DNA from 4 places in the Rhizobium sp. 2YAF20 genome. Region 3 is predicted to be linked to each of the others. Evidence: predicted binding sites of a transcription regulator. Region 3 holds the regulator's gene; each other region holds the start of a gene.

Region 1 (5,697 bases), on a different contig from region 3:
CGCGCGATCTTTTCGATGCGGCGCCTCCTGCCGCTTATTCCATGCGAGCCTATTTGGCTCGGGGACCGCCGATCGCTGCGGCCTGAACTGACGCGCGCCGCAACGGTGCATCTCCAGAAATGACGACACACATGCGAGCCAGCGACTTTTGCGCCGGCGCAAGCATATACAGGGATAAAACATATGCGCACCTCACCATGGCTGGTGTTCACCTATGCGGTGATCATCGTGCTTGGCTTCCTCATCGCCCTACCGAATGTTCTGCCGCAGACCACGCTGGCAAAGATACCGGCGTGGCTTCCCCACTCCCAGGTCTCCCTCGGCCTCGACCTTCGCGGCGGCTCCCATCTCGTGCTCGAAGTCGATGAAGGCGACCTCACCCATGAGCGGCTGCAGTCGCTCGTAGGGGATGCGCGCCGCGTCCTGCGCGCCAAGAACATCCTCACCAAGTCCATCGTTCAGAACCAGAACCAGATCGTCGTTGTCGTGACCGATCCGACGCAGAGCGATGCGGCCGTGACCGAACTGAAGACGCTCGCCAATACAATCAGCATCGGGATCACCGCCGGCCAGTCTGATCTTATGGTTACGCCGAACGGTGGAACGATCACGCTGGCCTTCTCGCCGGCCGGCATTGGCGCCAACGTCGATAACGCCGTCCAGCAGAGCCTCGAAGTCATCCGCCAGCGCGTCGACCAGGTGGGTGTCGCCGAGCCGACAATCCAGCGCGTCGGCAGCAACCGCATTCTCGTGCAGCTTCCGGGCACGCAGGATCCGTCGCGGTTGCGCGAACTGCTCGGCTCCACGGCCAAAATGTCGTTCCACATGCTGGCCGATGGTGGCGACATCTCCAACCCAGGGCCCGGCGTCACTGTTATGAAGGACGAGAAGGGCAACAGCTACGCTATCCAGGATCGTGTCGAACTGTCGGGCGACCGTCTTGCCGACGCCCGCGTCAGCTTCGATCCGAACACGCATGAGCCACTGGTCACCTTCCGCTTCGACAGCGCGGGCGCCAATCGCTTTGCCGAGATCACCCGCGAGAACGTCGGCAAGCCATTTGCCATCGTGCTTGACAACAAGGTGTTGAGCGCGCCTGTCATCCGCGAACCCATCACCGGTGGATCCGGCCAGATTTCCGGCAACTTCACGGCTGAGAGCGCCACAACGCTTTCGGCTCTACTGCGCGCCGGCGCGCTTCCTGCAAAGCTTACCGTCATCGAAGAGCGCACCGTCGGCGCCGACCTTGGTGCCGACGCCATCAAGATGGGCATTTATTCCGGCATCGTCGGCTTCATCCTCGTCGCAGCCTTCATCTTCGTTCTCTACGGCGGATGGGGCATCCTTGCGAATGTGGCGCTGGTGATCCATACGGTGCTGACCTTCTCGGCGCTGACGCTTGTCGGCGCGACACTGACGTTGCCGGGTATCGCCGGTGTCGTTCTCGGCATCGGGCTTGCGGTCGACGCCAACGTCCTCATCAACGAGCGCATCCGCGAAGAGACCCGCAAGGGCCGAAGCGCCTTCGCCGCCATCGATGTCGGCTTCCGTCGCGCCTACTCGACTATCATCGACGGCAATATGACGGCCCTGATCGCTGCAGCGATCCTGTTCTGGTTCGGCACCGGCCCGGTTCGCGGCTTTGCCGTCACCATGGGTCTCGGCCTCATCATCTCGATGTTTACGTCGGTCGCATTCGTGCGCGTCGCCATGATTGCGATCGTCCGCCGCCGTAAGCTGAAGGTGCTCACCATCAAGCCGCTGATACCGTTCAGCCCGTATGACAAGCACATCCAGTTCATGAAGGCGCGCTTCTTCGGGGTAAGCGTTTCGGCGTTCCTTTCGATCGCCTCCATCGGGCTGTTCATCTATCCGGGCCTAAATTACGGCGTCGACTTCCGCGGCGGTATCCAGATGTCGGTCAAAACAAAGGATCCGGCCAGTCTTTCAACATTCCGTGAAGGCCTGAACACCCTTGGCCTTGGCGAGATCACACTGCAGACCTTCGGCGACAACAACACCATCTTGGTTCGTGCCCAACGGCAGGATGGCGGGGAGACGGCCCAGACCGCGGCGGTCGAGAAGCTGAAAGCCGAAGTCGTCAAGATCGACCCGACCGCCACCATCGAAGGCACCGACGTCATCGGCCCGAAGGTTAGCGGCGAGCTTGCCTGGGCCGGTATCCTTTCGGTCGTGATCGCAAGCTTCGCGATGCTGTTCTACATCTGGTTCCGGTTCGAATGGCCGTTTGCGGTTGGTGCTATTGTCACGCTGGTGCTTGACGTCACCAAGGCGATCGGCTTTTTCGCGATCACCGGTCTCGACTTCAACCTGACGGCTATCGCCGCCATCCTGACGCTCGTCGGTTACTCGGTGAACGACAAGGTCGTGGTTTATGACCGCATGCGTGAAAACATGCGGCTCTACAAGTCGATGCCGCTGCGCGAGATCATCGACAAGTCGATCAACGAAACCCTGGCGCGAAGCCTTTACACAAACGCGACCGCCTTCCTTGCCCTGGTGCCGATGGCGATTTGGGGCGGCAGCGCCGTCTCGAGCTTCGCGATCCCGATGGTCTTCGGCATCCTTGTCGCCGGCGCCTCGTCGATCTTCATTGCCGCGCCTATCCTGCTGTTCCTTGGCGACTGGCGCACCCGCCATCGCGCCCATGTGAGCGACGCCAAGCAGGCTGAAGAAGACAAGGTCAAGCCACAGAAGCAGATCCCGGCCGCGGAATAGCGATCGAACGACAATGGCGTGCCCGGCATTTCGGGCACGCTCCCGGATAGGTCAGATTGATGGCATATGCAGCGGCATGCCCGGTCGCGGCGCGGGTATGCGCTCGACCGCACCGTGCTCCTGCTCGGTGATGAGCGCGTATTTTCCATCCAGTGTGAAGGCGATGTTGCCGGGCAGCAGCCCATTTGTCGGAATGTGACCCGATACCGTTCCAGTTTGGTCGATCAGGCAGATATCGCCTTGCCCATAGATGGTGCAATAAAGCGTGCCGTCGCGATCGAAGGCCATGCCGGCCGGCCCGTTGAGCTTGTCTTTCGTCGGCGATCGAAGCACATGCGCGAAGATCTCCTGCCGCCCCCCGACGATCTGGCGATAGATGTTTCCCGTCAGCGTCTCGCTGTAATAGAGCAGGCCCTCGGCGTCGAAGGCGATGCCGTTGGCCAGTAGCAGGCCTGTCGCAAGGGTTCGCAGTACACGGCCCTCCCTCGGATCGATCTGGTACACCCGGCCGTTATAGGGCGCGCTCAAAAAGTCTGGCCTGATCCCGAAACCCTCCACAAAATCGGAAATTTCGACACCCGAATCGGTCATGTAGAGAAGACCGTCGGGACCGAAGGCAAGATCGTTCGGGAAGATGAAGGGGCCCTCGTCCGAACCCTCGATCAGTTGCAGCGTCCGACCCTTTGGCGAAAACCTTACCAGGGAATTCTCCGGTCCGCCGGCCGTCCAAAAGCAACCGTCTCCATCGACCGCAACTCCTGTTGGTCGACCGCCGGGCCTTGCGACTTCATGGCGTTTTCCAGCGGCATCGACAATCGTCAAGCACCTGCGGTCATCTACCATTTCGCTCAGAGCAACACGTCCGTCGTCCAGCCCGACCGGCCCGTCGGGCAGGTGCAATCCGGCTGCGATCGTCTCGTTCATGCATCCTCCGAAGCCGACGTTCCAACGCAGGGTAAGGCTAACCGGTCCAACGGCTTATGTAAACTGATACACCTCTCTCCCATGTTCCAAATGAGGATGTGGCAAAGCGCCATCGACGTCTTGACACCGGGCGGCGATTCGGAACATTCATGGAACATCGCTACTGCCGAATAGGCTTCGATTCCTTTGCGCAGGTATCGCCGGCGTGTCAGCGGCCCTATCCGGGCACCGCAGGAGACCTGATGAACGCCGGCTATCTCGAAAAACTCAACCCGGAACAACGCCTCGCGGTTGAGCACGGCACCGACATCGAAGGCAGCCATGTTTCCGGGCCGCTACTGGTGATCGCCGGGGCCGGCTCCGGCAAGACCAACACGCTCGCCCATCGCGTGGCACATCTGATCGTCAAGGGCGCAGACCCGCGCCGCATCCTGCTCATGACCTTTTCCCGCCGGGCAGCCTCCGAGATGGCGCGTCGAGTCGAGCGCATCTGCACGCAAGTTCTCGGCACCAATGCCGGCCTCGTCACTGACGCGCTGGCTTGGACCGGCACCTTCCACGGCATCGGCGCCAGACTGCTGCGCGATTATGCCGAGCAGATCGGGCTTGACCCCGCCTTCACTATTCACGACCGCGAAGATAGCGCCGACCTGATGAACCTTGCCCGCCACGAGCTCGGATTTTCGAAGACGGAAAGTCGGTTTCCCACTAAGGGCACCTGTCTTGCGATCTATTCCCGTGCCGTCAATTCGGAAACCGCGCTGGAAGAGGTCCTTCGAGACGCGTTCCCCTGGTGTGCTGCCTGGGAAAAACAATTGCGGGAGCTTTTTGCGGCCTACGTCGAGGCCAAGCAGGTCCAGAACGTCCTCGATTACGACGACCTGCTGCTCTATTGGGCCCATATGGTTCATGAACCGCTTATCGCGGAGGATATAGGCGGGCGATTCGACCATGTGCTCGTCGACGAGTACCAGGATACCAACCGGCTGCAATCATCGATCCTGATGGCGTTGAAGCCGGGCGGTCGGGGGCTCACTGTGGTCGGGGACGACGCGCAGTCGATCTATTCCTTCCGGGCAGCAACGGTCAGAAACATCCTCGACTTTCCAGGATCGTTTTCTCCCGCAGCCAACGTCGTGACGCTCGACCGCAACTACCGTTCGACGCAGCCGATCCTTGCGGCAGCCAATGCGGTAATCGATCTTGCCTCCGAGCGTTTCACCAAGAACCTGCGCACCGAGCGTCAATCAGCCGAGCGGCCGCGCCTGGTGACCGTGCGGGACGAAGCTGATCAGGCGCGCTATGTCGCCGATATGGTGCTCGAAAATCGCGAGGGCGGCACGCGGCTGAAGCAGCAGGCGGTGCTCTTTCGCGCCTCCGGTCACAGCGGGCCGCTGGAGATCGAGCTGACACGCCGCAATATTCCCTTCGTCAAATTCGGCGGGTTGAAATTCCTCGACAGCGCCCATGTCAAGGACATGCTGGCGGCACTGCGCTTCGCCCAGAACCCGCGTGATCGCGTCGCCGGCTTCCGGCTGATGCAGCTTTTGCCGGGCGTCGGCCCGACCACCGCGCAGCGCGTTCTCGACCAGATGGCCGACGATGCCTGTCCGATCGCAGCGCTCGCCGAAATCCCCACTCCTGCCCGCACCGGCGAAGACTGGACGTTCTTCGTCTCAACGCTGCAGGAACTGCAGACCGGCAAGGCCGGGTGGCCAGCCGAGATCAGCCTGGTGCGTCGCTGGTATGAGCCGCATCTCGACCGGCTGCACGAGGATGCCAGCACCCGTCAGGCCGATCTGATCCAACTGGAGCAGATCGCCGGCGGTTATCCCTCGCGTGAACGATTCCTCACCGAACTGACGCTCGATCCGCCGGACGCGACCAGCGACCAGGCCGGCGTGCCGCTTCTTGACGAGGATTACCTCATCCTCTCGACCATCCATTCCGCCAAGGGGCAGGAATGGACGAAGGTATTCATGCTCAATGTCGTCGACGGATGCATCCCGTCCGATCTCGGCGTCGGCACCAGCG
Region 2 (5,697 bases), on a different contig from region 3:
TGAGAATGATGCGGTCGCCGGCGCGCGTGACGGAAACGCCCGTCCCCTGCAGCTGCTGGCGAAGTTCTGCTTCCTGCTGGTCCATGTAGTTGCCGATTGAACCGCCGGCGAGCGCACCGATGCCGGCGCCGATGAGCGCGGCATTGCGCCGTCCGACCGGGGAACCGCCGACGGCAAGGCCCGCAATGGCGCCGAGACCCGCGCCGATGGCAGCGCCACCCGCCGTATTGGAGACTTTTTGCTGACCGGTATAGGGATCGGTCGTCGTGCAGGCGTTGAGGAATGCAGCCGAAACGGCAAGCAGGACGAATTTCTTGATCATGGAATCGATGGTCTCCGGGTCAGATGGCTGAGAGCTGTATGAATGAATGCGGCAATATCATGGATGCACGCTGCCAGGCCACAGGAAGGACAACCGACGCCGGCAATTCGGCAGGCTTTCGCACAATATTGCAACCCTTCTAAGCCCGCTTTGCGCCCCAACCCCACCATATTAATGAATGTTCTGGAACAGCTGGGTGATCAAGCTGAAGCTGGCATTGGCGATCGAAAGCGATTGTATGCCGAGCTGCTGCTGCGTCTGCAGCGCTGCGAGTTTCGTCCCCTCCTGCTCCATATTGGCATCGACCAGCTTTCCGACGCCGCTTGTCAGCGTATCGCTCATGTTCTTGGCAAAACTGTCCTGCATGTTGATGCGCGCCTCCAAGGAACCAAAGGCTGAGCCGACGATCGTCATCTGGCCGAGCATGGCGTTGACGACACTCAGCATGTCGTCGATCTGGCCATTGGTGGTCGACGCGCTCAGTCCGATCTCCACTTGGCCGCTCGTGCTGCCGCCCTGGTTCGTCAGCATCACGTAGGTCTGCCCGGCGCCGACCTGGGCGGCAAAGGCCGTCGAGGTCAACACGCCATAGCCGCCGGTGCCACCGGTGCGATCGTCGATCAGATAGCGCGCATCGACCGTGGAAACCGGGCCTGTACTGGAGGCGGCGCCACTATAGCTCAGTCGCCCGACCGAAAAGGTCCCATCGGCATAGCGAATGATCGACGCCGGGATCTGCTTCGGCTCGGACGGGTCGGCACTGCCGCTTAGAACCACCCAATTGTCGCCGTTGAAATTTGCCGATTGCCCGACGCTGCGCAATTGCTCCTTCAGCTGGGTAATCTCGTCATTGAGCTTGACCTTGTCGACGCTGCTCTCTTCGGCGGTGACGAGCTTCGCCTTGATCTGGCTGACGATGTCGACGGTCGCCGAAACACTGGTCGAAGCAACGCTGACGGTCGCTTGCGCGAGGCCAAGCGCATCCTGAACGGCGGAAACCGCGCCGATATCCGACCGGGTCTTCGTTGCAATCGTCCAATAGGTGGCGTTGTCCTTGGCGGTGCCGACACGAAGGCCGGTCGCGACGCGCCGCTGGGTGGTCGTGAGGTTCGCCTGGGTATCTAGCAATACCTTCAACGCCGCCTTCACGGACGTGCTCAAATCTATACTCACGGAACTCATACTCCGACGCAACGATACACAAACGCAGAACTGATTGAATGGACCTTCCAAAGCGCATTCATGCGCCTGGGCTGAAACGGCCAGCAATGACATGAGCGGCAAATCAACAAATGGCGCCACGTCGCGGTACGGTGCTATTCTTTACCGGTCATGATTAATAATCGCCTAAATTCACAAGGCCTTCATCATAAATAGTAACCATGACGCGAAACAAGGATGTAATCCGAAGAGAACCGAAGTTGTGGCCGGTGGCCCCCTCCGGCCATGACCTTTACCGAATGTGCGCTTTTTGTTCTTATATTAGCCCGTTCCTTTTGCCTTTCGGAACCGAATCACTACATTGGGCCGCATGACGACAGGACATGACGACATTCCCTTTTTCGGCGAGGAGCCTGAAGACGCTGCTCCGCGCAGACCGGCCGCCGCGCCAGGTGCGCCCGCCGGCCCCGGCGCACAGGGTGGCATTGCTGCTCGCGCCATGGCTGCCCGCGATGCAGGCCGCCGGCCGGACTATCTCGCCGGCCTTAACAAAGAACAGACCGAGGCGGTGGAAACTCTGGAAGGCCCCCTGTTGGTGCTTGCCGGCGCCGGCACTGGCAAGACGCGCGTTCTGACCACCCGCATCGCCCATATCCTGTCGAGCGGCCGTGCCTATCCTTCGCAGATCCTGTCCGTCACCTTCACCAACAAGGCCGCCCGCGAAATGAAGGAGCGCGTTGCCCTTCTCGTCGGCGGCGCCGTCGAGGGCATGCCCTGGCTCGGCACCTTCCACTCGATTGGCGTCAAGCTTTTGCGCCGCCATGCCGAGCTGGCCGGACTGACCTCCGATTTCTCCATTCTCGACACGGACGACGTCGTGCGCCTGATCAAGCAATTGATCCAGGCCGAGGGGCTGGACGACAAGCGCTGGCCGGCCAAGCAATTCGCCGGAATGATCGACGGCTGGAAGAACAAGGGCATGACGCCGGCCGATATTCCGGAAGGCGATGCCCGCGCCTTTGCAAACGGCAAGGGGCGCGAGCTTTACACAGCCTATCAGGCCCGTCTGAAGACGCTCAATGCCTGCGACTTCGGCGATCTGCTGCTGCACCCCATCAACATGTTCCGCAAGAACCCCGATGTGCTGAAAGACTATCATCAGCGCTTCCGCTATATCCTCGTCGACGAATATCAGGATACCAACACCGCCCAGTACATGTGGCTGCGGCTTCTGGCGCAGCGGCCAAAGGGCGAGCCGCAAAACGTCTGCTGCGTTGGCGACGACGACCAGTCGATCTACGGCTGGCGCGGCGCCGAGGTCGACAACATCCTGCGGTTTGAAAAGGATTTTCCCGGTGCCAAGGTCATCAAGCTCGAGCGCAACTATCGCTCGACCGAACATATCCTCGGCGCTGCGGCGCATCTGATCGCCCACAACGAGGGCCGGCTCGGCAAGACGCTGTTTACCGACCGCAGCAATCCCGACGATGCCAAGGTGCAGGTCCACGCCGCCTGGGATTCCGAAGAGGAAGCTCGCGCCGTCGGTGAGGAGATCGAGCAGTTGCAGCGCGGCGACGCCGACGGCAACAAGCACAATCTCAACGACATGGCGATCCTAGTACGCGCTTCCTTCCAGATGCGCGAGTTCGAAGATCGCTTCGTCACGCTCGGCCTCAACTACCGCGTCATCGGCGGCCCGCGCTTTTACGAGCGGCTCGAAATCCGCGATGCGATGGCCTATTTCCGCCTCGTCTGCCAGCCGGCCGACGACCTCGCCTTCGAGCGGATCGTCAATACGCCGAAGCGTGGCCTTGGAGACACCACGGTCCGCGCCCTCCACGACTACGCCCGGGCCCGCGATATCCCGATGCTTGCCGCTGCCGGAGATCTCATCGAGACCGATGAGATGAAGCCGAAGCCGCGCAAGGCGCTGTTCGATGTCGTCATGTCCTTCCGTCGCTGGCAGGAGCGGCTGGAGAACACGCCCCACACCGAGCTTGCCGAGCAGATCCTCGACGAATCCGGCTATACCGACATGTGGAAGAACGACAAATCGACCGAAGCGCCGGGCAGGCTCGACAACCTCAAGGAACTGATCCGCTCGATGGACAGTTTCGAGAGCATGCGCGGCTTCCTCGAACATGTCTCGCTGGTGATGGACGCCGAGACGAACGAGAACCTCGACGCGGTTTCGATCATGACGCTACATTCCGCCAAGGGCCTAGAATTCGAGACGGTATTTCTCCCTGGCTGGGAGGAAGGCCTGTTTCCACACCAGCGCTCGCTTGACGAATCCGGCCGGGCCGGGCTGGAGGAAGAGCGAAGGCTCGCCTATGTCGGGCTCACCCGCGCCAAGCGCCTCTGCCATATCTGGTTCGTCTCGAACCGCCGCATACACGGCCTCTGGCAATCGACCCTGCCCTCACGCTTCCTCGACGAACTGCCGTCAACGCATGTCTCGGTCGCCGAGACCGAGCAATCCTATGGCGGCTACGGGCGCGGCGGCTACGGCCAATCCCGCTTCGACAAGGCGGAACCCTTCGCCAACAGCTATTCGACCCCCGGATGGAAGCGCGCCCAGGCTAACCGCAGCGACGCCACCCGCGACAACTGGGGCTCGCGCTCCGGCCACGCCGTCGAGCGCATCGGCTACGGCGAAAGCGGTCCGAAAGCCCGCACCATCGACGGCGAACTCGTCGCCAAATCCACCAGCGACACGCCTTCCCGCTTTACCATCGGCGAACGCGTCTTCCACATCAAATTCGGCAACGGCAACATCTCCAGCATCGAGGGGAACAAACTCACGATCGAATTCGACCGGGCAGGAGAGAAACGGGTGCTGGACGGGTTTGTGGAGCGGGTTTGAGCCACCGAACGATTTAAGCCCAAACCTCAACGCGTTGCTGCATTGCAAGATCAGCATCGGTAGCACGCTACCAATCTCGGGCCAGTAGCATATATCCAGTGTTGCGGCCCGAGCCTCTCGTGCTTTTGAACGATCTTCGCGGCAAACCGCTGCCGGTTCCGCCATATCGGTGGATGTGAAGGGGCTATCGTGCTGGCAACGACGGATTTGAGGACAGATCAAATGGTTGGGATGACAACAAACAGCGCCGTCGGCGCGTCAGCGCGACCGGCGCAGGGCAGCTACCAATTCGCGCTTGTCGCGCTGACCTCGCTGTTTTTCATGTGGGGTTTCATTACCTGCCTGAACGACATTCTGGTGCCCCACCTGAAGAATGTCTTTTCGCTCAACTATGCCCAGTCGATGCTGATCCAGCTCTGCTTCTTCGGAGCTTATTTTATCGTTTCGCTGCCGGCCGGCGCACTGGTCAAGCGCATCAGCTATAAATGGGGCATCGTCGTCGGCCTCGTCATCGCCGCAATTGGTTGCGGGTTGTTCATCCCCGCTGCAAGCTACCGCGTCTACGCCCTATTTCTCGGCGCGCTTTTCGTGCTTGCGACCGGCATCACCATCCTCCAGGTAGCGGCTAACCCTTATGTGACAGTCCTCGGCGCGCCGGACACCGCCGCTAGCCGCCTGACGCTAACCCAAGCCTTCAATTCGCTCGGCACGACGCTTGCGCCAACCTTCGGGGCCTTTCTCATTCTATCGGCCGCAACGGTCGCCGTCGAGAATGCAAGCCCGCAGCAGCTTAATGCACTTCACCTGGCTGAGGCAGATGCGGTCAAATTCCCCTACCTCATCCTCGCCGTCACCCTCATTGTACTTGCTGCGGTTTTCGCAGCGCTGAAGCTGCCCCATGTCGAGGGCGAGGAAACCGTCCAGCCGATCCGCGACGGTCGTTCGGCATGGCAGTATCCTCATCTCATTCTCGGTGCGGTCGGCCTCTTTCTTTACGTCGGTGCCGAGGTGAGCGTCGGCAGCTTCCTGGTCAATTTCCTCAGCCAGCGCGATATCGCCAACCTTTCGCAGGCGGATGCGGCCCACTATGTCTCCTATTTCTGGGGCGGAGCTATGATCGGCCGTTTCATCGGCTCGGTTGTGATGCGCTATGTGGATGATGGCAAGGCGCTTGCTTTCAATGCGTTGATCGCCGCCATCCTGCTTTTGACGACGGTACTGGCGACGGGCCATATCGCCATGTGGACCGTGCTCGCGGTCGGCCTGTTCAACTCGATCATGTTTCCGACGATCTTCAGCCTGGCGCTGCACGGCCTCGGGCGACACACCAGCCAGGGTTCCGGCATTC
Region 3 (5,697 bases):
ATTCCGTCGAGGCGCAATCGAGGCCGAGGTAGATGTCTTCGCCTGGCTTGTAGCCGGCTTTCTCGATCGACTTCATGATGAAGTCGAGGGCAGCGGGTGCGCTCGACAGGCCCGGTGCGAAGCCCCCTTCGTCGCCGACATTGGTGTTGTGGCCCTGGGCCGACAATTCCTTCTTCAGGACATGGAAGACTTCCGAGCCCATGCGCACGGCATCGCGGAAAGTCTCGGCGCCGACCGGCAGGATCATGAATTCCTGAAAGTCGATCGGATTGTCGGCATGGGCGCCGCCATTGATGATGTTCATCATCGGGACCGGCAACAGACGGGCGTGCGCGCCGCCGACATAGCGGTAAAGCGGTAGGTTGGCGCTCTGGGCAGCAGCCTTGGCGACCGCAAGCGACACGCCGAGAATGGCATTGGCGCCGAGGCGCGACTTGTTCGGCGTGCCATCCAGTTCGATCATGATGTTGTCGATCTGGATCTGGTTTTCGGCATCCATGCCGCCAAGCGCTTCAAAGATTTCCGTATCGACGGCCTCGACGGCCTTTTCGACGCCCTTGCCATGATAGCGCTTGCCGCCGTCGCGCAGTTCGACTGCCTCGTGAGCGCCGGTCGAGGCGCCCGAGGGGACCGCTGCGCGGCCCAGGCTGCCGTCTTCGAGATAGACATCGACTTCAACGGTGGGATTGCCACGGCTGTCGAGGATCTCTCGGGCGATAATGTCGGTGATTGCGGTCATGGTCGCTTCCTGCTCGCTAGGTTATAAATCGATTGAAATCTCTTAATCGAAGGCGCGGAAATTACAATGCCGATCCGCGCGTCGATGACAAGGAACACTCTACAGCCCCTAATACAAGATCATGTCAGGCTTTTGAACGCTCCCTGGAATTCATGCCCCGGATCAGGACTTGGCGACCGCGTCCAAGGCCAGCAGCTTCTCAAGCAGCCGCGGCATATCCTTCAGATGAACCATGGTGGGGCCGTCCGAGGGCGCGTGATCCGGGTCTTCATGGGTCTCGATGAACACGCCGGCAACGCCGACAGCGACCGCTGCGCGCGCCAGCGTTTCCACGAATTCCCGCTGCCCGCCGGATGTGGCGCCTTGCCCGCCCGGCTGCTGCACCGAATGGGTGGCATCAAAAATGACGGGGGCGCCCATTGCCGCCATGATCGGCAGCGAGCGCATATCCGAGACCAGCGTATTGTAGCCGAAGGAAGCGCCGCGCTCGCAAAGCAGGATATTCGGATTGCCGCTATCGTTCAGTTTGGCAAGCACATTCTTCATATCCCAGGGCGCCAGAAACTGACCCTTCTTGACGTTGATGACGCGCCCTGTCCTAGCTGCTGCAACCAGGAGATCGGTCTGCCGCGAAAGGAAGGCCGGAATCTGGAGGATGTCGACCGTCTTGGCAACGATGGCGCATTGTTCCTCGGTGTGGATGTCGCTTAGAACCGGAAAACCAAACTCCTTCTTCAGGTCGGCAAAAATCTCCATCGCGCTGTCGAGCCCGATGCCGCGCTGGCCGGAGAGCGACGTGCGGTTCGCCTTGTCGAAGGATGATTTGTAGACAAGGCTGACGCCGAGCTTGCCGCAGAGCTCGGCCAGTTTGCCGGCCATGGTGAAGGCATGGTCCCGGCTTTCCATCTGGCAGGGACCTGCAATCAGCGACAACCGGCCCGTATTTGAAAAGGCGACTTTCGCAGCGCCCTCGCCGGCCGTCACTGTGGAATTGGTCGGACTGCTCATGATATCTCCTCGAAAGCGAACAAGGCGCCCTGCCCGGGCGCCGCCTTTACCAGAATGCGGTTGCTCTTGCGCGTATAGGTCACGCCGTTAGCAGTCAAATGTGACATTGTCACGGAGAGATCGTTTGTCTTGAAGACGATCGCCTTGCCGTGCAGACCTGCATCGTCTCCGGAGACATCGAGATCGAAGAAGGCCTGCATGCCTCGCGAGTTGATCACGCCGATCCGAACATTCGGGGTCTTGACGTTGATGCCGAAGGAAAAGTCGACAATATCGGCTCCGCCGGCGGCGAGCCCCAAAAAATTGCGATAGGCTGACGGCCGCGAGGTCGACAACACCACTTCCGCGATACCGACAACACCGTTCACATGGCGCTCGAGCGCTCCGCGATCGGCAGGCAAGGGATTGGTGCGCTCGCAGCAAAAGGCGAAAAAGTCGGGCGCCCGCAAATCTGCGGCAAAGGCGAGACTGAAACCCGCCGTCGATTCGGATCCGTCCGGCATGCGAACCGGGCGCGCAAATTGCAACATCCTGCCGGCGGATATGGCTTTTTGACGGAAGCGCGCATCGTCGGCCTTGGCGTCGTTCGTTGCAAATACCACGGCCGAGAAACCATCCTCGCCGACACGGAAGCGGAACGCCTGATCGCGGGCAGTGAATACATTGCCCTCGTGCGCCGCCGTTTCGCATTCCTCGCGACTGGCAACGGCCAGCGGCTCCAGATAGGTCCCGTCTGTAAAGAAAACGCACGCATTCTCCGTGCCGAACGGATGGCGTGCGTCCGGCGCTACGGTGAAGCCGAGTTTGCCCAGCCGCTCACCCGCCAAACCGATGTTGACAGTCGGCAACACGAGGTGATCAACCGGATGTATTGCGACCATCGCGCTCTCCTCTCTGCGGCGCCCGGTTTGCTCCTTTCCTTAGTCGGTTTCAAGCCGAAAATGCTGGAACGCGAACGGACGATCACAATCGGGAACCGTCCGCGACACCCGGCCGCATAGTTTCGGATCGAAAATCTCGGATGTCCTTGCCTGGCCTTCACCAGAATTTAAAGCCTTGCGGAACACATATGGAACATATAGTGTCTGTTCTGTATTTGTTTCACATTTGGGGTTCGGCGATATGTTGACGCGCAAACAGCAGGAACTGCTTCTTTTTATCCATGAGCGCATGAAGGAATCCGGCGTACCGCCCTCCTTCGACGAGATGAAAGATGCATTGGACCTTGCATCGAAATCGGGAATTCACCGGCTGATCACCGCGCTTGAGGAGCGCGGCTTCATTCGCCGACTGCCGAACAGGGCACGCGCGCTCGAAGTGATCAAGCTACCGGAGGCCTACAGCGCCAGTCTGCAGCCGCGACGTGGCTTTTCGCCAAGCGTCATCGAGGGCAGCCTTGGCAAGCCTCAGCTTGTTCCCGCCCCTGCAAAGCCGGCAGCCAATGACGACAGCGGCAATTCCGTTTCGGTACCGATGATGGGCCGGATTGCCGCCGGTGTTCCAATCTCGGCGATCCAGAATAACACGCACGATATCTTTGTGTCGGCCGACATGCTTGGCGCTGGAGAGCACTATGCGCTCGAGGTCAAGGGCGACTCGATGATCGATGCCGGTATCTTCGACGGCGACACGGTGATTATTCGAAATACGACCACCGCCAGCCCCGGCGATATCATCGTTGCACTTGTCGATGACGAAGAGGCAACCTTGAAGCGCTTTCGCCGCAAGGGAGCATCGATTGCGCTTGAGGCTGCCAATCCGGCTTATGAAACACGAATTTTCGGACCGGACCGGGTCAAGGTTCAGGGGAAGCTTGTGGGTTTGATCCGCCGTTATCACTGACCGGTGATGACGTAGCAGTGGTGGTAAATTTGCCCGAGCGCCAGTCATAGGCGCGATAGGTTCCAGGGTCTTCGTATAGTTGGGAAAGCTGTTTCGATGGAGGGGTTTTCCGACTGACCACCTCGACCGCACCGGTTCTCGTCAAGCCGGCGCCCGTGAATATCACTGCGACGGAGCGACAATCGCTCCAGGCGCATTCGTATAGGCGTAACGACGATGTCGGCGGTGCCGCAGGCGGGGCCGAGATAAGCGCCATCGTCGATGGTCACGATCATCTGGCCATTATCCGGCATCGCCGCACCAGTCCTTGCGGTGGCAAGCGAAACTGCCGGTGGGGGCTTAATCAAGGCTGTTCCATCGCCTGTCGCAGCGCCTTTTTGCTGCTCGGTGTCGAGGGTCAGCCTTGAGCCCCGCTTACGTCTATTCAAGGGCAGATTATAGTCTGTCGGCAGCATTGTCGGTGGCTGCACGTCAAACGCCGCGGGCCCCCTTTGCCATTGTTTGAAGGTGAAATCCGGGGGCGCCCGGGATTGGGTTCAACGCCTCGCATCCGACAGTTCGTTTTCCGATGAAATCGGCAACCTTTAATCGAGGAATTCAACTAAAATCGATTGAATTTTTCTCAATTGCTACCCTGCCTCGCTTCGGCGTTATAGTGGACGGCGGATGCCGAACTACCGCGATTTCGACAGTGCCCAAAAGTTGATACCGCAATGCACAAATAGGCGCCGGGGTAACTTGGCATTAGCGTCTGGATCATATAGCTAATCGTGTGACGCTTAACCATTTGGCGCTTTTTGTGGCGCCAACCCGCCAAATCTTGGAGGATCAGCATGACGGAACAAAGCGCGAAACTGACTTGGGGTGATAAGACGGTCGACCTGCCGGTCAAGACCGGTACCATCGGCCCCAGTGTCCTCGATATTGGTGCCCTTTATAAGAACACCGCATCGTTCACCTACGACCCGGGCTTCACTTCGACCGCGTCCTGCGAGTCCAAGATCACCTATATCGACGGCGACGCCGGCGTGCTGCTCCACCGGGGCTATCCGATCGAGCATCTCGCAGAAAACGGCGATTTCCTCGAGGTTTGCTACCTCCTGCTCTATGGCGACCTGCCGACCGCCGCCCAGAAGAAAGACTTCGACCATCGTGTCGTCCATCACACGATGGTTCATGAACAGATGTCGCGCTTCTTCACCGGCTTTCGCCGGGATGCGCATCCCATGGCCGTCATGTGCGGCTGCGTCGGCGCATTGTCGGCCTTCTACCACGACTCGACCGACATCACCGATCCGCACCAGCGCATGGTCGCAAGCCTGCGCATGATCGCCAAGATGCCGACGCTTGCCGCGATGGCATACAAGTATCATATCGGCCAACCCTTCGTTTATCCGAAGAACGACCTTGATTACGCGTCGAACTTCCTGCGGATGTGCTTTGCGGTTCCTTGCGAGGAATATGTGGTAAACCCGGTGCTCGCTCGCGCCATGGACCGCATCTTCATCCTACACGCCGACCACGAGCAGAACGCGTCGACATCGACGGTTCGCCTCGCCGGCTCGTCGGGTGCCAATCCGTTCGCCTGTATCGCAGCAGGCATCGCCTGCCTCTGGGGCCCGGCGCATGGCGGCGCGAATGAAGCAGCGCTCAACATGCTGACCGAAATCGGTACGGTTGACCACATCCCGGAATACATTGCGCGCGCCAAGGACAAGAACGATCCTTTCCGCCTGATGGGCTTCGGCCACCGCGTCTACAAGAACTACGATCCGCGCGCGAAGATCATGCAGAGGACTACGCACGAAGTTCTGGCCGAGCTTGGCATCAAGGACGATCCATTGCTTGATGTTGCGATGGAACTCGAGCGCATCGCGCTTACGGACGAGTATTTCATCGAAAAGAAGCTTTATCCGAATATCGACTTCTATTCGGGCATCACGCTGAAGGCGCTCGGCTTCCCGACGACCATGTTCACCGTTCTTTTCGCTCTTGCCCGCACCGTCGGCTGGATCGCGCAGTGGAACGAGATGATCGAAGATCCTGAGCAGCGCATCGGCCGCCCGCGCCAGCTCTACACGGGAGAGCCGAGACGCGATTACGTGCCG
Region 4 (5,697 bases), on a different contig from region 3:
ATACAGCCATTGGCGTCTCAGGGCGTCAGTCATTTGCCGCAACAACCATTCAAAGGAGTTCAACATGGACGCGGAAGCAGCAAAGTACATCGGTGCAGGCCTCGCTTGCTTTGGCATGGCCGGCACGGCTCTCGGCCTCGGCAACATCTTCGGCAGCTACCTCTCCGGCGCTCTGCGCAATCCGTCTGCCGCTGACAGCCAGTTCGGCCGTCTGATTTTCGGCTTCGCGGTTACGGAAGCCTTGGGCATCTTCTCGCTGCTCGTCGCTCTCCTTCTGCTCTTCGTTAAGTAACGACGACTTGATGGATCACGGTTTGCTTTATGCGGACCGTGATCCTTCGTATTTGCAGGACACCTGGAGGTGAGCATGTTTGTGACCCCGGCTTATGCGGAAGACGCTGCGGCGACGACCGAGACAGCTCAGGCGGCCGCGCCCGCGACAGGCGGAACGCATACGGAAACCGGTACGCACGAAGGCGCCGGCCACGTATTTCCGCCATTCGACCAGACGACCTACGCATCATCGCTGCTTTGGCTGGTGGTCACGTTTGGCCTATTTTATGTGCTCATGCAGAAGGTCCTTGCACCGCGCATCGCCGACATTCTGGGAACCCGGCATGCCCGCCTGGCACAGGATATCGACGAGGCTGCGCGGTTGAAGGCCGAGGCAGACGCTGCGGTCGAGACATATGAAGGCGAGCTAGCTGCCGCCCGCGCCAAGGCAAACGCCATCGGTGCTACTGCCCGCGACGCCGCCAAGACCAAGGCGGAAGCAGACCGCCGCGCCATAGAGGCAAGCCTTGCCGCAACGCTGAAGTCTGCCGAGGCGCGCATTGCCGAAGTCAAGACCAAGGCCTTCGCAGACGTCGGCGCCATCGCCGAGGAAACGGCGTCAGCAGTCGTCGAACAGCTCATCGGCGGAACGGTCGCCAAGGCCGACATCTCTTCGGCCGTTGCTTCTGCCAACGTAAAGCGGGAGGGTTGATCCATGGAATTCGGTTTGGACCAGACATTCTTCGCCTTCGTCGGCCTGCTGATTTTTCTCGGCATTGTCGTCTATCTGAAGGTTCCGGGCATGATGGCAAAGTCGCTCGACGACCGCGCCGATCAGATCCGCAACGAGCTTGCCGAAGCCAAGCGCCTGCGCGAGGAAGCTCAGCACCTGCTGGCTGAATATCAGCGCAAGCGTAAGGAAGCTGAAGCGGAAGCAGCGCAGATCGTTGCCACCGCCGGTCGCGAGGCCGAGATGCTGACCGCGGAAGCCAAGGCGAAGACCGACGAATTCGTCGCCAACCGCACGGCTCTCTCCGAGCAGAAGATCAAGCAGGCGGAAGCCGACGCGATCAAGGCTGTTCGTTCTGCCGCAGTCGACCTTGCAATTGCTGCCGCGGAAACAGTGCTTGCCAAGAAGGCGGACGCCAAGGTGCAATCTGACCTCTTCAAGACCGCAGTCAGCGACGTCAAGGCCCGCCTCAACTAGGCGATACCAGCGATATCGAAATACGAGGGCCGGGCATTGTCCCGGCCTTTCTTTTACACCCTCCCTTTGATGGGGAGGGTCGGCACAGAGTGCCAGGGCGGGGTGATCCTTTTGTTACATCAGATGGTCAGCCCCACCCGCGCGTTCGCGCGACCTCCCCCATCAAGGGGGAGGTAGAGAGCAGCCTCGAACCAAGTGGTTGGAACTCCCCTTCTCCCCGATGGGGAAAGGGGAGGTGCCTCACACGTCGTCCTTGCGCAGCGGCCGGAAGCTCATGCGGTGGAGGCGGCAGGGGCCGACCCGTTCGATGTTGTTGCGGTGGATTGCGGTGCCGTAGCCCGCATGCATGGCAAAACCATAGTCCGGAAACACCAGATGCGCCCGCGTCATCATCCGGTCGCGCGTCACCTTGGCGACGATCGAGGCTGCGGCGATAGAAAAAGAGCGTGCATCGCCCTTAACCACTGCCTTGCCCGGGCAGGCAAGCCCCGGGGGGACGTCGAGCCCGTCCGTCAACACGTAGCTTGCGGGGATGGCAAGCCCCAGCACCGCGCGGCGCATGGCATCGAGGCTGGCCTTGCGAATATCGGTCTCGTCGATGCGCGTGGCGCTGGACGAGGCGATGGCGACGGTCGCGGTAGCGAGGATGATCTCAAACAATGCTTCCCGTCTTGCAGCGGAGAGAAGCTTGGAATCGTTCAATCCATCCGGAATGCGATCGGGATCGAGGATGACGGCGGCGGCAACGACAGGCCCGGCCAAAGGTCCGCGCCCGGCCTCGTCGGCACCGGCCACGGGCCAATGCCCGGCCCTACGCGCCGAAAGCTCCAGCGCGAAATCGGGAACGAGCGGAGCTTCGTCGAAAAGCAGAGGAGAATCGGGTGACGTGCTACGGGCCATGCGGCTGACCCTTGCACGCCACACCGATTTCCTGCAAGCCCCCGGGAACAGGGCGGCGGTCCGGGGGCAGTCCTGCGGATGGCCGGGGCGGAGCCATCCACGGGAACCTGATCAAAAAACTCTAGAGCAGAGACAGCTGCACGCCGCTGCCATCAGGCGGCACGAACAGGTCACCGCGAAGCTGGATGCTGCGGCGGGTAAGGCCGAGCCGCTTGGTCGCAAGCTCGAAGCGGCGGCTGATCTGCCAGGCATAGGGACCCGCACCCTTCATCCGCTTGCCGAACTCCGCGTCATAGTCCTTGCCGCCGCGCATCTCGCGCACCAGCGACATCACATGACGATAGCGATCGGGATAGTTCTGCAGCAGCCAGTCGCGAAAAAGCGGGCTCACTTCCAGCGGCAAACGCAACATCACATAGCCGGCCTCGAGCGCACCCGCCGCCTTTGCCGAGTCGAGAATGCGCTCCATCTCATGGTCGTTGAGCGCCGGAATGATCGGCGCGACCAGGACGGATGCCGGTATCCCGGCCTCTGACAGCGCGCGGATCGCTTCCAGCCGCCGTGTCGGCGTAGAGGCGCGGGGTTCCATCGTGCGGGCAAGCTTGCGGTCGAGCGTAGTGACGGAAAGCGACACGCGCACGAGGTTCTTGAGCGCCAATTCGGTCAGGATGTCGATATCCCGCATCACCATCGCCGATTTCGTCACGATCGAGACCGGATGATTGGCCTGGTTCAGCACTTCGAGGATCTGGCGCATGATCCGCCACTCCTTTTCGATCGGCTGATATGGGTCGGTATTAGTGCCGATGGCGATCACCCTCGGCGTATAGCCTGGCTTTGCCAGCTCCCGCTGCAGAAGCTTGGCCGCATCTGGCTTGGCAAAGAGCTTCGTCTCGAAATCAAGCCCCGCCGACAGGCCCATATAGGCATGAGTCGGACGCGCAAAGCAGTAGATGCAGCCATGTTCGCAGCCGCGATAGGGATTGATCGACCGGTCGAAGGGAATATCCGGCGATGTGTTGCGGGTAATCGCGGTGCGTGGCTTCTCGATCTGCACCTCGGTCTTGAACGGCGGCAGGTCTTCGAGTGATTGCCAGCCGTCATCGAAGCTCTCGTGCCGCGAGGGCTCGAAACGCCCACCGGGATTGAGACCCGCACCACGTCCGCGCCTGCGATCGACCTCGATCCTGAGACCGGAGGCCGTGACCAGCGCATCGGCAATATCTGCCGTGTTGGCAGGCGCAAATGCGGCCTGCCCTGCGAGCGATTGCTGTCTCATCGATAACTCCAGCGGCAGAAACGCCGTTGCGTGCTGCATCATCAGTGATTAAATTCCTATCGCACCGATGAGAACAATGCAAGAACAAAATGCGGAAACTGTCTCTGGCATTCATATGTGCGGCGCTCTATAGATAGGCAATGTTGACAGTGATCATCGAATGCAAGGATCAGGAGCCGGAGCTGGCGCAGACGTTGGCCGCGCTGGTTTCCGGCGCCGTCGAAGGCCTAGTCTGCGACGTCGTCGTGCTTGATCACGGCTCGCGCGACGGCACGTCGCGCGTGGCGGATGCCGCGGGCTGCCGTTTCTATTCGCAATGGGATATCAAGGATATATTGCGTTCTGCGCGCGGCGAATGGCTGTTGCTGGTCGAGCCGGGGGCAAGGCCACAGTCGGGCTGGATAGACGAGATTGCCGAATATATGGCGCTGAACAAGGTGCCGGCGCGCTTCACGGAGTCCAGGGGCTATCGCCGACCATTCCTGAAGCGTATCGGCAGGGCTCTGCCGCCGCTGGAGCTTGGGTTTCTGATGTCGAAGGGCCAGGCGATTGCTGCTGCGAGGACCGGCATGCAGCTGTCCGAATTCGCCAAGGGCCAGAAGATCCGCAAGCTGTCGAGCGAGCTTATTCCCTCATGGGTCGCCCGCGCTGCGCGCTGACGGCTCGCTGTTGAGTGTCAGCCGCGCTTGAGATGCTCGCCGAGCCGGGGCATGATCTCCACGAAATTGCACGGCAAATGGCGGTAGTCGAGCTGCGCTTTCAAGATGCCGTCCCACGCGTCCTTGCAGGCGCCAGGAGAGCCGGGAAGTACGAATATGAAGGTGGAATTGGCAATGCCGCCGGTCGCGCGCGACTGGATCGTCGCGGTGCCGATCTTGTCGTAGGAAATACGGTGGAACACCGCCGAAAAGCCATCCATCCGCTTCTCGAACAGCGGTTCCAATGCCTCCGGCGTGACGTCGCGGCCAGTAAAGCCGGTGCCGCCGGTGGTGATGACGACGTCGATGTCGTCATCGCGCGTCCACGCGACCACCTCGGCGCGAATGCGCTCCTTGTCGTCGGGGGCAATGGCGCGGGCAATCAACCGGTGTCCGGCCTCAGTTATCCGAGCCGCAAGCGTGTCGCCGGATTTGTCGTCGGCAAAGGTGCGCGTATCGGAGACGGTGAGCACGGCGATCCCGAGCGGAATAAAGGGCCGTGGTTCGCCGGTATTTGCCATTATTCGTCTCCCGCGATCGTTTCCGTCGCTTGAAAATACCAGTCGGGCTTGGCGCTGTGAAGGCAAGTCGCCGCCGCCTCGGCTTGATCCAACGTCTCGAACAGGCCAAAGCAGGTGGCCCCCGAGCCGGACATGCGCACAAGCAGCGTGCGCTGCATCACCATCAGCGCGGAAAGCTGTTTGATCTCGCCGCAGAGGCCACGCGCCGACGGTTCCAGATCGTTGCGCAATCCTGCGATTAGCGAAATCCAGTCGGCCCGGTCGCGCGGCTCGTGGCCGGAAAATGCAAAGGGTGGGTTATCCCGGCTTTGAAGCTGGCGAAAGACATCGGGCGTGGATACCCCGACCAGCGGATTGCCGAGCACCATTGCGAAGGATGGAAAGTGGGCAAGAGGCATGAGTTGCTCGCCAATCCCTCGGGCAATCAGCGGGCGGCGTTCAAGGCACATGGGCACATCCGCCCCGAGCCGCAGCGCCAGTGAGGCGAGGGTGTTGGCAGGCAGGGTGAAGTTCCACAGGCGCAAAAGGCCACGCAGCGCGGCAGCGGCATCCGCCGATCCACCGCCGATGCCCGAGGCGATGGGCAGGTTCTTTTCGAGATGAATGTGAACCGGGGGCGTTTCGAGACCGAGACCGGCGGCGCATTCCCGCAACAGGTCGCGGGCCTTCAGGACGAGATTGCCATGGTCGTCTGCGCTGGTTGCCAGCTGCGGTGAGAAGCGGCCAGAAAGCGTAAACGCGTCACGATCGGCCGTGCGGAAACCGAGGATGTCTCCATGCCTTGTAAAGGTTACCAGCATGTCGAGCAGATGATAGCCA

What was found. The regulator LexA, encoded in region 3, represses DNA repair genes until DNA is damaged. The targets are predictions, from matches to a motif close to TGTTCNNNNTGTGTTCNG.
Region 1: AB4Z52_RS10345 (ATP-dependent helicase) is a predicted target of LexA. The motif match lies at 3,803-3,820, and genes of this name have one in related genera.
Region 2: AB4Z52_RS03650 (ATP-dependent helicase) is a predicted target of LexA. The motif match lies at 1,784-1,801, and genes of this name have one in related genera.
Region 4: AB4Z52_RS16415 (glycosyl transferase) is a predicted target of LexA. The motif match lies at 3,729-3,746, and genes of this name have one in related genera.

Annotation. Positions count from the first base shown of each region.
Region 1 is NZ_JBFRFF010000005.1:238,175-243,871, reverse strand. It holds gene AB4Z52_RS10360 (hypothetical protein) at 1-86, shown strand, start outside; gene secD (protein translocase subunit SecD) at 184-2,739, shown strand; gene AB4Z52_RS10350 (SMP-30/gluconolactonase/LRE family protein) at 2,791-3,663, opposite strand; gene AB4Z52_RS10345 (ATP-dependent helicase) at 3,906-5,697, shown strand, end outside.
Region 2 is NZ_JBFRFF010000001.1:768,060-773,756, reverse strand. It holds gene AB4Z52_RS03660 (OmpA family protein) at 1-322, opposite strand, end outside; gene AB4Z52_RS03655 (flagellin N-terminal helical domain-containing protein) at 494-1,495, opposite strand; gene AB4Z52_RS03650 (ATP-dependent helicase) at 1,854-4,349, shown strand; gene AB4Z52_RS03645 (sugar MFS transporter) at 4,572-5,697, shown strand, end outside.
Region 3 is NZ_JBFRFF010000006.1:138,245-143,941, reverse strand. It holds gene eno (phosphopyruvate hydratase) at 1-739, opposite strand, end outside; gene kdsA (3-deoxy-8-phosphooctulonate synthase) at 902-1,747, opposite strand; gene AB4Z52_RS11255 (VOC family protein) at 1,744-2,628, opposite strand; gene lexA (transcriptional repressor LexA) at 2,870-3,589, shown strand; gene gltA (citrate synthase) at 4,423-5,697, shown strand, end outside.
Region 4 is NZ_JBFRFF010000012.1:88,937-94,633, reverse strand. It holds gene AB4Z52_RS16440 (F0F1 ATP synthase subunit C) at 65-292, shown strand; gene AB4Z52_RS16435 (F0F1 ATP synthase subunit B) at 368-985, shown strand; gene AB4Z52_RS16430 (F0F1 ATP synthase subunit B) at 989-1,480, shown strand; gene AB4Z52_RS16425 (ribonuclease HII) at 1,721-2,380, opposite strand; gene AB4Z52_RS16420 (PA0069 family radical SAM protein) at 2,502-3,659, opposite strand; gene AB4Z52_RS16415 (glycosyl transferase) at 3,800-4,318, shown strand; gene moaB (molybdenum cofactor biosynthesis protein B) at 4,336-4,878, opposite strand; gene AB4Z52_RS16405 (4-(cytidine 5'-diphospho)-2-C-methyl-D-erythritol kinase) at 4,878-5,697, opposite strand, start outside.